DNA from 3 places in the Shewanella sp. 1180_01 genome. Region 1 is predicted to be linked to each of the others. Evidence: predicted binding sites of a transcription regulator. Region 1 holds the regulator's gene; each other region holds the start of a gene.
The links. Region 1 encodes LexA, which represses DNA repair genes until DNA is damaged. Its sites were predicted from a motif close to TACTGTATNNNNATACAGTA; they were not measured.

Region 1 (4,452 bases):
TGACAAGGCACATAGACAATCTCGTGGCCATCATGGTGCAACTGGCGAACTTGCTCGGCGCCTTTAATGTTGATCCCGCTGTAAAGCTTGTTCCACAACCAAGTTAAAAAACGCTCGGCAATACGCACTAAACTATCTGAGTAATCTGCTGCGATTTCATCGAGATACTCAATAGCCGTCTCGCGCGCTTGGGTCTCAGAAATCTTTTTGTTGGCCGCTTCTTCTTGAATCGCTTTACGCAAGGACTCGGATTTGAGCAGCGAATGAAACAGTGCTTGGCGATTTGGCAGCACAGGCCCTGTCATCACCTTACGTTGACGGCGGAAATGCACCCGCGCGACCCGCGCTAATTTATGGGCAATCCCCATGTCAGTGCCGTGTTCGTCGGCCATGTATCGCAGAGATACCGCATTTGAAAACTGTACGAAGTTATGTCGACCTAAGAATAAAATCATCAAGCATTTGCGCAGCCAAGTCGGGTTTTCCCGCTCAAACACAGCCGCCTTCATAGTGTCGTCTTCTTTCCCTGGCGTGCGGCCCCAATACAGGCTCACGGGCACTAGTTGAATGTCTAATTCAGGGCGTTCCTTATGCACGGCCAACAAACGCATAAAGCATTCGAGGAAAGGCTCGTTACCGGCACGCTCACCAAACAGCGGCTTACGCCCTTGAAGGCAGACAACCCGAGGCGCAATCACACCATTTGCCACTAAAGGCTCATAGGGGCTCGGTAGTCCTAACTTAGCCGTTATTTCACTCAGGGCAGCGATGTCACTCAGCGATTCCGTTTTCATCACATAAGCAAGGGGTCTGGAGGCATCCAGATTCAGATCGGCAAAGGGATCCTGAGGCACAACAATAGTGTGCACTAAGTGTTTTTGGATCCAGCGTAATGATTTCAACCAAAGAGAGTCGTGTTTAGGCATTATTCTTATGCAATTAAGTACGTTTACTAGCCCGGTAGAATACCAGACTATGGGTAATATTCGCTAATTCTCTCCAACATAGCTAAAAAGTGGTTAATACTTGCGCTGCAAATAATACTGTATATACTAACAGTAACTGTATAGAAAAACAGGAAACACCATGAGACCTTTGACGCCACGCCAAGCTGAAATTTTAGAGCTAATTAAACGAAATATTGCCGATACTGGCATGCCACCCACTCGGGCAGAAATCGCGACCCGTTTAGGTTTTAAGAGCGCCAATGCGGCTGAAGAGCATCTTAAAGCGTTGGCGAAAAAGGGCTGCATTGAGATCATGCCAGGCACATCGCGGGGCATTCGTCTGACTGCGGAAGTCGAAGAAGTAACTGAAACAGGTTTACCGCTTATCGGTCAAGTAGCCGCTGGCGAACCTATTCTCGCCCAAGAACATGTTGAACAGTACTACCAAGTCGACCCAAGCATGTTCCATCCCGCCGCCAATTTTTTACTGCGGGTTAAAGGCGACAGCATGAAGAATATCGGCATTCTCGAAGGAGATTTGCTGGCAGTTCATAAAGTACAACAAGCCAGAAATGGTCAAGTGGTTGTCGCTAGAGTCGACGACGATGTCACTGTTAAACGTTTCGAAAAAAAAGGTAATGTGGTCTATCTACACGCCGAAAATGAAGACTATTCCCCGATTAAAGTGGATTTAGGCTATCAAAGTTTAACAATTGAAGGACTCGCCGTCGGTGTGATCCGTAATGGAGATTGGCTATGAACAAACTACTTGGCAATGCACCCCGCCACCCGGGCTTGTGGCTCGATGAAGTACGTGATGCCGACTATGACTGGCACCATGCACCTATCGCCTGCATGCCAACTAAGACTCAAGGTCGCCAAGAATTAATCCATCTGAGCGCGCAACTCGCCCAGTTAAGCCAACAGGGCCGTTGGTTAGTGCTCATCAACCCACCGAGTATTGGCTACAAACAAATGCTCGCCAACGCTGGCGTGCGTATGGATAGAGTCTTGCTGGTGCACGCGAAAGATGAAGTGGAAACCCTGTGGGCGATGGAAAAAGCCTTAACAAGTGGTACGTCCAGTGCGGTTATTACTTGGACCCAATCATTAGATGCACGCGATAATCGTCGCCTGCAAATTGTCGCTAAAAGTGCCCGCGCCATGGGCATAGTGCTAGAAGACGTAAACAGTCACTTACATGGCGACGTACGCATTGAGCAAGGTAGCCTCTTCGGCCAACAATCTTTTTTTAGTGCTGTACATTAAATATTCATTTAATTTTTTACCTTGAAAGCCGCCTCGCCTATGAATGTGAGGCTTTTTTTTGGCAATTTTTCAGACAATTAGATAAATAAGTGATCTTGATCAATATTTAAACAGCAAGTATGGTTGATTTAGTCGGCGATGATATATCGCCGCCCGTGGCAAATAAATCGAGCCGTAATCGAGTTCAAAATGCCACTAAAAATAGAGAACAGATTTATTTCAGTCGTATGTGCCAGCGTGGCTAATACCAGCAGTAACAATACTTAATTAAAAGTAACAGCCGCCAACGCACGTTGAAGTCAAAAACGCTTTTTTGGGAACTGAAGAGTTTGCATAGAGTTGAGACTTACTGTGTTGCTCTTCTTTGTAGTTGCTATTCGCAATTGGCAGAGGAGAAGTCTTGTGAAGCAATTGTTGTATTGTTTACTCGTGGTGTTATTCGCACCACCGTTGGCCGCCGCGGACATGCGGTTCAACATGACCCCTGGCGTAACCGAGATCAGTGGCAAGGTTTATCACTTGCACATGACCATCTTGTATATCTGCTGCGCCATTGGCCTTGTGGTCTTTGGCGTGATGATTTACGCCATGATCAATCACAGAAAATCCAAAGGCGCTGTCGCGTCGCACTTTCACGAAAGCACTAAAGTTGAAATCGCTTGGACGATTCTGCCATTTATCATTTTGATCTTAATGGCGATTCCAGCGACAAAGACCTTAATTGCGATGGAAGATCCCAGCAATGCCGATCTCACCGTTAAAGTCACAGGTTCCCAATGGAAATGGCACTACAGCTATTTCGATCAAGACATTGATTTTTACAGCATACTCGCAACCCCAAGAACACAAATCGACGGTACCGAAACCAAAGGGGAAAATTACCTTTTGGAGGTCGATAAGCCGCTAGTGCTACCGATAAACCGCAAAATCCGCTTTTTAATGACCTCAGAAGACGTCATTCATTCATGGTGGGTACCTGCTTTTGCCGTGAAGAAAGATGCTAATCCTGGGTTTATCAATGAGGCCTGGACTCGCATAGACAAACCCGGCATTTACCGTGGTCAGTGCGCGGAACTCTGCGGTAAAGACCATGGTTTTATGCCGATTGTAGTGCAAGCCTTACCCGAAGCCGAGTTTGAAGCTTGGGTAGCGGAGCAAAAACAAGCTGCAGGCGCGGCGGCAGAAGCTGCTCAAGCTGCATTGTCACAGACCCTTAGCACAGAGGAGCTAATGACCCAAGGTGAGCAAGTTTACCTCGGTCACTGCGCAGCCTGCCACCAGCCTAATGGCGAGGGGTTACAAGGCGTATTCCCACACCTCAAAGGCAGTCCGATAGCAACGGGACCGCTCAGCGGCCACCTTGAAATCGTGCTCAACGGTAAAACGGGTACGGCCATGCAAGCCTTTGGTAAGCAATTGACTGCACAAGAAATTGCCGCTGTGATTACCTATGAGCGTAATGCGTGGGGTAATAATACTGGCGATGCTGTGCAGGCCAAAGATGTTAATGAGCATATGAACGGCAGTACTGGCACACAGGCACCTGCTACCGCACCAGTCAACACGACCCCAACACCCGCACCTGCAACAGAGCCAGCAGCCGTTGTCGACTCCACAACCATAGTCGATCCAGCGAGTCTCCCTACTCTCACCCACGACGCCTTGATGGCCGAAGGTGAGACTGTTTACGCCACCACTTGTGCGGCCTGCCATCAGTTAACGGGAGCAGGCATACCACCAGCCTTCCCCGCACTCGCTGGCAGTGCTATCGCCACAGGAACCGTTGCTAATCATCTCGATATTGTGATGCACGGCAAAACGGGCACGGCTATGCAGGCATTTGGCAAACAACTCAGCCCACAGCAACTCGCGGCCGTCATTACCTATGAACGTAATGCTTGGGGCAACAATACCGGCGATACAGTGCAACCTGCTGATATCGCAAGCCATGGACAGTAGGGGATTATGATGAGCACAATGACTCAAGATCAAACCGCAGCCCATGATGACCATCATCATGGTGCGCCAAAGGGCATCATGCGCTGGGTGCTAACAACCAACCATAAAGACATAGGCACTTTGTATTTATGGTTCAGCTTCATTATGTTTTTAACCGGTGGCGCTATGGCCATGGTGATCCGCGCTGAACTGTTTCAGCCCGGATTACAATTGGTCGAGCCCAACTTCTTTAACCAAATGACCACAGTCCATGGGCTGATCATGGTATTCGGCGCGG
Region 2 (4,452 bases), on a different contig from region 1:
ACAAAACCGTAGTTAGTGTTGTAAACGACATCGTACCAAGCACCCCACTGCTTACCGATAGTGAGTGTTCCATAAGTGTCATGGGACAGACCTGCGTAACCTAAACGGTTATAGAAGAACTCTTCTTGAACAGATTCGAAGCGATTGTTATAGACAATATCGCTATTACCCACTGGGTTTACGCCCCACTCTAATTTAGCAAAGGCTTTCCAACCGTCAGTCAACTCACGATTAAAACCAAAATTAATGCGAGATGCGCCGTTAACAACCTCTGTTTCCCCTTGAGTGTTGATCACGCGTGCATCAATAAAACCACCGATTTCTACGGCATTTTTATTATCTTTATAGATCTCGATAGCCGAGACTGATGGTACTAAAAACATTGCTGCAAGCGCAGTTGCTACTAACGTCTTGTTCATTTGGTGCTTAACCTTTTTTTGTTTATGTTCTGCCAACGTCATTCCGTTGTTATATTTCCTTACAATTTCCGCTTAAAGGGTAGCAAATTTTCAATATCCCCTCAAAGCGAAACCTAAAGAATATGTCGATTAACATCACAAAAACAAACCAGTTAACCTCTACAAAACAGGTTAAAACGCTACATTCGCCACCTATAGCAACACATAAAGAACATTAAAAACACTATATTAACAGCAACTGCTTTGACGCAATATCCATGTAGTTTAGTTTCATTATCGAAAATACCGGCTCTGCAATAGGGCCAATTTGCTTATCAATGTAGTATTGGTAATCAATTGGTGACGTTCTGTACAGTAAGGGTTCCGGTCCATTTACAGTAATCAGGTAGTCAATTTGCGCCCCACGCTTGCCAAAAGAGACATCACCTGTTATGTCGCATAGTTGCTGGGCGACTTTAACATGTGGTGAAGATTTAGCCGTGTAATCTTCAATATTACGCCGCATGCGTTTACGAAATACCAAATCATTATCCAACTGACCATCAAGCAGTTTTTCAAACACGCTGGCTAAATAAACACTGATATCCCTTTGGTTAAACATTCGCTCATAGAGTGACTCTTGGACTTTGCGCGCTAAAGGACTCCAATCACTGCGCACTTGTTCCATACCTTTAAAGGTAAGCTCAAGTTCATCACTGGTATTACGCCACGCGCCAACATAACGTTTTTTACTGCCTTCTAATGAGCCTCTTAAGGTTGGCATAAAGAACTGCTCGTAATGCCGCTCAAACTGTAACTCGAGAAAACTCTCAACTTGGTGTTCAACACAGATCTTAGCCTGCCACTTAGCATTGATATCCTGTGCTAGTGATTTACCTAAGGCGTTAATGTCTGAGAGATCAGGCTCGCTGCCAAGCCACACAAAGGTCGAATCCGTATCGCCGTAAATCACTTGATAGCCCATCTCTTCTATCCATGCGCGGGTTTGTTTCATGATTTGATGGCCGCGCATCGTGATCGAACTTGCCAACTTGGCATCATGGAACACGCAGCCTTGAGAGCCTAAAACCCCATACAGCGAGTTCATGATAATTTTTATCGCTTGGGATAACGGCGCATTGTGCTCACGCTTGGCCTTTTCGCGCTGCTCGGATAGGGTTTGAATTAGCTTAGGTAAAATAGGCTGTTGCCGACTGAAACGGCCGCCGAGAAACCCCGCAACACATTCAGACTCGGGCAACTGCAAGCCCTCAATCAATCCCTTAGGATCGATCAAAAAGGTGCGAATAATGGAGGGATACAAGCTTTTAAAATCGAACACTAAGATGTGTTTATAAAGACCCGGCACAGAATCCATCACGTAGCCGCCAGGACTTTCAATGCCCTGACTCACAGGCTCTGCTGGAGCGACATAACCCACGCGATGTAGATGCGGTAAATACAAATGATTAAACGCCGCCACTGAGGCCCCTACCCGTCCCAGTTCTAAACCTGTCAGTTCGGCACGCGCGAGGGCAAAATCCCACAATTGAGTGTGAGTAAAAATATCCCACACTAGGCGGCTATCGGTAAGATTGTAATGCGCTAAAGCTTGTTTATCGGTCTTAAACAGCTGGTCAATTTCTTCAACGCGATTATCGACGTTATGAATGGCCTTGCCTTCACCTAATAGTTGCCGCGACACAAATTCCAACGAGAAACGCTCAAAGTGATAAAAAGCGGCTTTAAGCCAATCGATACCATCGAGTACCACACGGCCCGGTAAGACTAAGGTTTCTGGGCGAAACTTATTGTCAACTTTCCAATCGAGCTTGGCGCCACCGCGGCCAATGGTGAGCGGAATACGGTGTAATGATGCACGGCGTGACAATAGAGCGAGATCGAAACTCACCACTGACCAACCGATAATAAAGTCAGGATCAAACTCATGGAACCACGCGATTAATCGATGGATCAGCGCCGCTTCATCGGCCACCCATTCAATATATTCGGGGGAGTTTGATTCAACTTCGCCCACCATAATCACTTTTTCATAAGTCTGCTTGAGGCTGCCTTGCCCCTCGTCTCGGCCACTGTCTTGACTATATAGCGCCACCGAATAGAGTAAGCCCTCAAAGCTACATTCAAAATCCAGTGAGATACAGCGTAAATTCACCGCCGTTAAAGGGGCAATACTCTTAGCCCGCTCGGCGATAAACACGGGCAGCGAGTTAGCCTCAAGACTGTCGCTAGTCGGCGTAGAGAAATGCCCTAAAAATGCCACATCTAGCGCTACAAACCGCTCGATTAAATAACGCTGTTCGGGCCGAATATCCGCTTCGAATAAAGGGATATCGGCATCTTTCGCGATGCGCTGTAAGGTACGTAAGCTGTTGCTCGATTTAGCATAAACTCCACTGACGGCGCCGCCTTTAAAGCTTTTGAGCGCTAACGGCACAAACCGCAATGCTTGACCCGGCGTTTGTAACTGTAAAGCCGCCACATCCGTTTGATGACAAAAACAAATGTGTTCAGTGCCTTGCACTTCCACCAGCACAGGGCCTTGGGCGGTCGCCAGATAATACTGCAACACTAAACTCCCATTACGATGAATCGCATGGCGTGTTAAGACTCGACCTTGTACACTAACGGCCGCGGTAGCCTCTGGCTTCATCGCATGGATTCCCAAATCGCATAGCTTGTCAATTTAGATGGTTCCTCAATTTAAATGCCGCCAAATGGCAGAAAAGTTTCTTAGGCTATGCAATCACTGTTATTATGTACAGCATTAATTCGATAAAGTAGTGACGCATGTTACCTGACAATGTAAAAACCCAGATCCGCGCCATCTATAAGGATATCGCTACCGCCTTACCTCATTTTAGGCCGCGCCGCGAACAAAACTATATGGTGGCGGAAATCTCTAAGACCCTCGCCGGCGACTATGACAAAGATAGACGCATCATAGTGGTCGAAGCAGGGACTGGTATCGGTAAATCATTGTCTTATATTCTCGGTACCATTCCACTGGCATTAGCGAGCAAGAAAAAAGTCTGTATCGCCACCGCGACCGTTGCCCTGCAAGAACAATTACTGCATAAAGACTTGCCCTTCTTCCTTGAGCAATCCGGCTTAAATTTCCGCTTTGGCCTAGTCAAAGGTCGACAACGTTATGTGTGTCTTTCGAAACTGGCGATGCTCATCGGTGACGACAACAGTACACAAATGGCCATGTGGCAAACTAAGCCTGACAATAGCCAAGTGGCTATGATGCATGGCCTGTTAAAAGACTATAACGAAGGTCGCTGGAATGGCGAAATCGATACCTTAGCCGTACCGCTGCCCGATCACCTGTGGCAACAAATCGCCTGCGACAAACACAGCTGTCATCGTCAAGTCGCCAGCCACAGAAATTGCCCGTTCCATAAAGCCCGCGAAGATGTCGATACTTGGGACGTACTTATCGCCAACCACAGCTTGTTATTCGCCGACTTAGAGCTCGGTGGCGGCGTGATTTTGCCCGATCCCGAAGACGTGTTTTATGTTATCGATGAGGCACATCACTTACCGATTGTGGCGCGGGATTTCTCCAGTGCGCAGGCCACGCTGAGGGGCGCATGCGACTGGCTCGAAAAAATTGGAAAAACCTGCGCTAAGTTGCAAAACCAAATAAAGAGCAACAACATTATTGCTCCTGCGCAGGCGATGCAGGATCACTTAGGCGATCTTATCAGTCAGCTCAATCAAGTGGCCCACTACTGCGACACCCAAACTAAACACTTTGCTAATCCTGAAAACCGTCTGCGTTTTGAACACGGCAAACTGCCGGACTCATTACTCATTCTGGCTGAAAACCTTGCTGTAACGTCTAATCTTGCCCTCAAACAGTTTAATAAAATGCTGTCACTGCTGGCCGAGGCGATTAAAGATGGCGACATTCCTAAACATCAATCCGAAGCACTGTTAGCCGAAACCGGATTTATGCTGCAAAGACTCGAGAATCTACAAAAATTGTGGAGGATGATGGCCAAGGAAGATAAACATAAAGGTGCGC
Region 3 (4,452 bases), on a different contig from region 1:
CATTAAGACAACAGATGCAAAGGGAAGCGCAAGGGTTTGCTAACGTTACTTTTAATGGCGTGCCCCAACGGGTGAGCTTTGTGACTGTGGGCGGCGATTATCCCAAACAAAAGTGGCACTTAGCCTTTATGTTGCCTCACGAAGTGATTGAAGCACCAGTGACCGCTGCGTTCTGGAATGCCAGTATGGTTGCCATAGGCATCATGCTGCTAATGGGCGTGACGGTATGGTTGATGTTGCTACCCTTTAGACGTCAACTCGCTAAGTTATTGGATGCGATGGAAGATATCGCCGAAGGTGACAGTGATTTATCAAAACGTATTCTAATGGATCGAGAAGATGAGTTAGGCAAACTTGGCGATGCTTTTAACCGCTTTGCCGAGAAAGTGCAGCATATGTTGTTGGATACGCGCAGCTTAACCCAAGAGGTAGGCACGGGTGTTGTCGATGCGCGGCAAATCTGCGACTTAGCCGTGTCGTCGGTCTCATCGCAAAAGCAGCAGATAGATTCGGTTGCTACCGCCGCGACTCAAATGGCGCAAACCAGTCAAGAAATGGCTGTCAGTGCCCAGAGGGCGAATGATTTTGCTCAGAAGGCGCAAACTCAAGCCCACGATGGTACACAGATTGTTTCCCGTGCGACCGAAGGGATGAAAGCGCTGTCGCAGCAAGTGATCGCCGCGGCGAAAGTGATTAAACACTTACGTAATAGCTCAGAGCAAATCGGTGAAGTCTTGAGCGTGATCCGTAACATTGCCGAACAAACCAATCTATTGGCATTGAATGCGGCGATTGAAGCGGCGCGTGCGGGTGAGCAAGGCCGCGGCTTTGCTGTGGTGGCAGACGAAGTGCGCACGCTGGCATCCCGTACCCAAGATTCTACCGCTAACATTCAAGGTATTATTCACACCTTGCAACAAAGCGCATTGCAGGCCGAGCAAGTGATGGAATCGGGCGTTGAGCAAGCGAAAGCGGGGCAAGAGTTAACGACTCAGGTCGAAGCGGCACTGAATGATATTGCCACGGCGATTATGTCAATCCAACAGCAAACGGTTGAAATAACCGTAGCAATCGATCAGCAAGCCGTGGCGGCCGAGGAAGTGGCGCTCAATGTCGATAATGTGCGGGGGTTGTCGGATCAGTCTTTGCTTTCGAGTCAGGACTTGTCGCAAAGCTTGCAAGGCTTTGAAGATATGACCCGCGCACTTACTCGCAATATCGGCCAATTTAAGATTTAAGCCTGAGTTGGTCAGTGAACTATTCGCTCACTGACCATCAGCTCAATCACGGCATCACTCATAGTGCACTCACAAAAGGAGCTTAGGCTCCTTTTAATTTTAGGTTTCCCGCCCGATCCCCGCTAAATTGATGACGAACACTTGATTACTGTTTTTATATACAGTATTTTGGCGTTGGAGGAATTCAACGTGCGAAAAATTATTCACATCGATATGGACTGCTATTTTGCGGCAGTGGAAATGCGCGACTTTCCCGAATACCGTGGCAAGCCTTTAGCCGTGGGCGGCAGCAGCGACCGTCGTGGTGTTATTAGCACTTGCAGTTACGAGGCACGTAAATTCGGTGTGCGTTCAGCGATGGCAACCGCTTATGCCTTTAAGTTGTGTCCCGATCTCATTTTGGTTCCTGGGCGGATGCAGGTTTATAAAGATGTGTCGCTGCAAATTCGTGAAATTTTCTCCCGCTATACCCCATTGATTGAGCCGCTTTCTTTAGATGAAGCCTATTTAGACGTGAGTGAGTGCCAACAATATAAGGGCTCGGCGACCTTGATTGCGCAGGCCATTCGCCACGATATCTTAGCCGAAACGGGGTTAACCGCTTCGGCAGGCATAGCACCAGTGAAGTTTTTGGCTAAGGTTGCCTCGGATCTGAATAAGCCAAACGGCCAATATGTGATTACCCCAGAGACACTCCCTGATTTTGTTAAAACCTTATCGCTGCGTAAAATTCCCGGTGTCGGCAAAGTCACCGCCGAAAAGCTCTCCTCGCTTGGGCTCAATACCTGTGGTGATGTGCAAACCTATTCTAAACCTGAGTTATTGGCGCGATTCGGCAAGTTTGGTGGCGTCTTGATTGAGCGTTCCCAAGGCATCGATGAGCGGGGCATTTCCGCTGACAGGGAGCGTAAATCAGTCGGTGTTGAAACTACGCTGGCGAAGGATATTTATAACCTAGAGCAGTGCCAACAAGTGATGCCAGGATTGATCCAAGAATTAGCCCTACGTTTGAGCCGCAGCGCTAAGGAGCGCAAAATTCACAAGCAAGTGGTCAAGCTCAAGTTTAATGATTTCAAGCAAACCACTATCGAGCATCGCAGCGATGAAGTCTCGATTGTAATGTTTTATGATCTACTCGCACAGGCGATGGCAAGGCAAGAGGGGCGCGGCATTCGCTTATTAGGTATTTCGGTGGGCCTCGCCGATTCTATCCTCGCAGTGCCCGAAATCCCAAATGCCCAGACTCAGCTTGATTTAGCGCTCTAGCTGTTTACTGAGTCGATAAGCCGCAGACTCATACCTGAATGGCTCAATAAGCCTCGGGTGGATTCGCCAACATAAAATCAATTAACAGTCTGACCCGCAAGGGTAAATTGTCCCGATCGCGATACATCAAGTAGGCGGTGCGCGGAATACCTTGCCATTCTGGCAGTATTTGAACGAGCTTGCCGCTTTGTATCTGTTCACTCGCCATGCTGATGGGCAATAGTCCAATACCGAGTCCCGCCACCACAGCCTGACTGGCGATCGCCATATCATCGACGGCTAATTTGATGTTACCTCTTGGCTCAAACTCGAAATCTTGCCCTGTGATATTGTGCTGTAAGCGCCATGTTTTTACGGGCTTTGCGATGATAACTGGATGTTGTTCGAGTGCTTCTATGGCTTGCAGTGCATGCCACTGGGTTGCCGATGTGCTGGCGCAAAGTACAAAGCTAATCGTGGTGAGCGGCCTTGCAATCCAATCGGGATCTTTAGGTTCACCCACTCGAAAGGCAATATCGATAGCGTTTTCACTGACATCGATATTCATGTTCGACAGGCTTAAATCGATGTCGATATTGGGATAATGCCGTTGGAAGGCGTTGAGTGATTCACCTAGCCAGCGATAGGTTGTATTGATGGGCGCCGAGATCCGCAGTTTGCCAACCGCTTGATGTTTATCCGCATGCAACTCACCAGATACCTGGTTTAACTCGATAAACAGCGGGCCGCAGCGTTCGAGATAACGCTGACCTGTGGCGGTAAGGTTGACTCTATGGGCGTCTCTGTGCAGTAAACGCAGGCCTAATGATTGCTCTAACAGATTGATTCGACGACTTAAGGTCGAAGGTGGAATGCCTAAGTGTTGCGCCGCGAGCTTAAAGCTCCCTTGTTGTGCCACCACCCAAAATAGGCGCATATCGTCTAAGGAATAATTAAGTTTCATATTTGGAATTTAAGCTCTCAATTTTTTAGGTTTTAATTATATATGAAACTTATAAACTAAGCTCAATCCCAATTACCTCCCTAGAGTCCGATATGAAATCCCATACACCTTACATGACAATTGTTTGCCTACTGATTTGCGTTTTTAGCTGGGGCAGTGTGTTTCCGATTGCTAAGCGAGTGCTGGAGGAGATGTCAGGGGAATCCCTCGTATTCTGGCGTTTTACCATTGCGGCGGTGACTCTGGCGTTATATATCGTTTTTACTCGTCAGGCTTGGCCCAAATTGAGTTTGGCGCAATACATTGTCATAGCGCTAGTAGGCGTGATTGGTGTTGGCGGCTTAAATCTGGCGTTATTTAATGGGCTGCAGCACACCTCTGCCGCCAATGGCGCCTTGATTATGGCGCTCAGTCCGCTGGTGACTTCAATCGTCAACGCGTTATTACAGCGTGAATGGCTCAGCAGACAACAAGTGTTCAGCTTAGTGGGCGGTTTGGCGGGCGTATTGCTAGTGATCACTAACGGCAGTATGCAGCAATTACTCAATTTTAGTTTTAGCCAAGGTGATGTGATGATTGCCGCTGGCATGTTGGCGTGGAGTGGTTATACCATTTGTTCGCAACGGGTCGGCCATTGGTTGCCTGTGTTGCCCTTTACCTTGCTGAGTATGATAGCAGCCAGTGTGTCTATGTCCGTGGTTGGGCTTGGCCGTGGTGAGTTTCACCCTTGGCAGGAGTTGATGGGGCTGTCGACGACGGCTTTGTCTAGCGTGCTCTACATAGGTTTGTTCGCCACTGTGCTCGGTTATCTGTTTTGGATTAACGGCGTTAAAGCGCTTGGCCCCGCTAAGGCATCGGTCTTTTTTAATCTCGTGCCTGTATTTGCAGCATTAACGGCGTTAGCTATGGGGCAGGCGGTAACGGAAATTCAATTGTTAGGGATGCTGATAGTAATCCTTGCGTTGATGTTACCTATGTTAGTCAACCTACGCGCGGAAAGAGGCT

Region 2: dinG (ATP-dependent DNA helicase DinG) is a predicted target of LexA. The motif match lies at 3,167-3,186, and genes of this name have one in related genera.
Region 3: dinB (DNA polymerase IV) is a predicted target of LexA. The motif match lies at 1,385-1,404, and genes of this name have one in related genera.

The regions. Positions count from the first base shown of each region.
Region 1 covers NZ_VXCT01000056.1:17,623-22,074, reverse strand. The annotation lists gene plsB (glycerol-3-phosphate 1-O-acyltransferase PlsB) at 1-926, opposite strand, end outside; gene lexA (transcriptional repressor LexA) at 1,087-1,707, shown strand; gene FW758_RS20465 (cell division inhibitor SulA) at 1,704-2,216, shown strand; gene coxB (cytochrome c oxidase subunit II) at 2,619-4,175, shown strand; gene ctaD (cytochrome c oxidase subunit I) at 4,185-4,452, shown strand, end outside.
Region 2 covers NZ_VXCT01000001.1:515,282-519,733, reverse strand. The annotation lists gene FW758_RS02370 (porin) at 1-419, opposite strand, end outside; gene FW758_RS02365 (DNA polymerase II) at 643-3,072, opposite strand; gene dinG (ATP-dependent DNA helicase DinG) at 3,210-4,452, shown strand, end outside.
Region 3 covers NZ_VXCT01000003.1:94,341-98,792, reverse strand. The annotation lists gene FW758_RS03665 (methyl-accepting chemotaxis protein) at 1-1,238, shown strand, start outside; gene dinB (DNA polymerase IV) at 1,428-2,504, shown strand; gene FW758_RS03655 (LysR family transcriptional regulator) at 2,548-3,447, opposite strand; gene FW758_RS03650 (DMT family transporter) at 3,540-4,452, shown strand, end outside.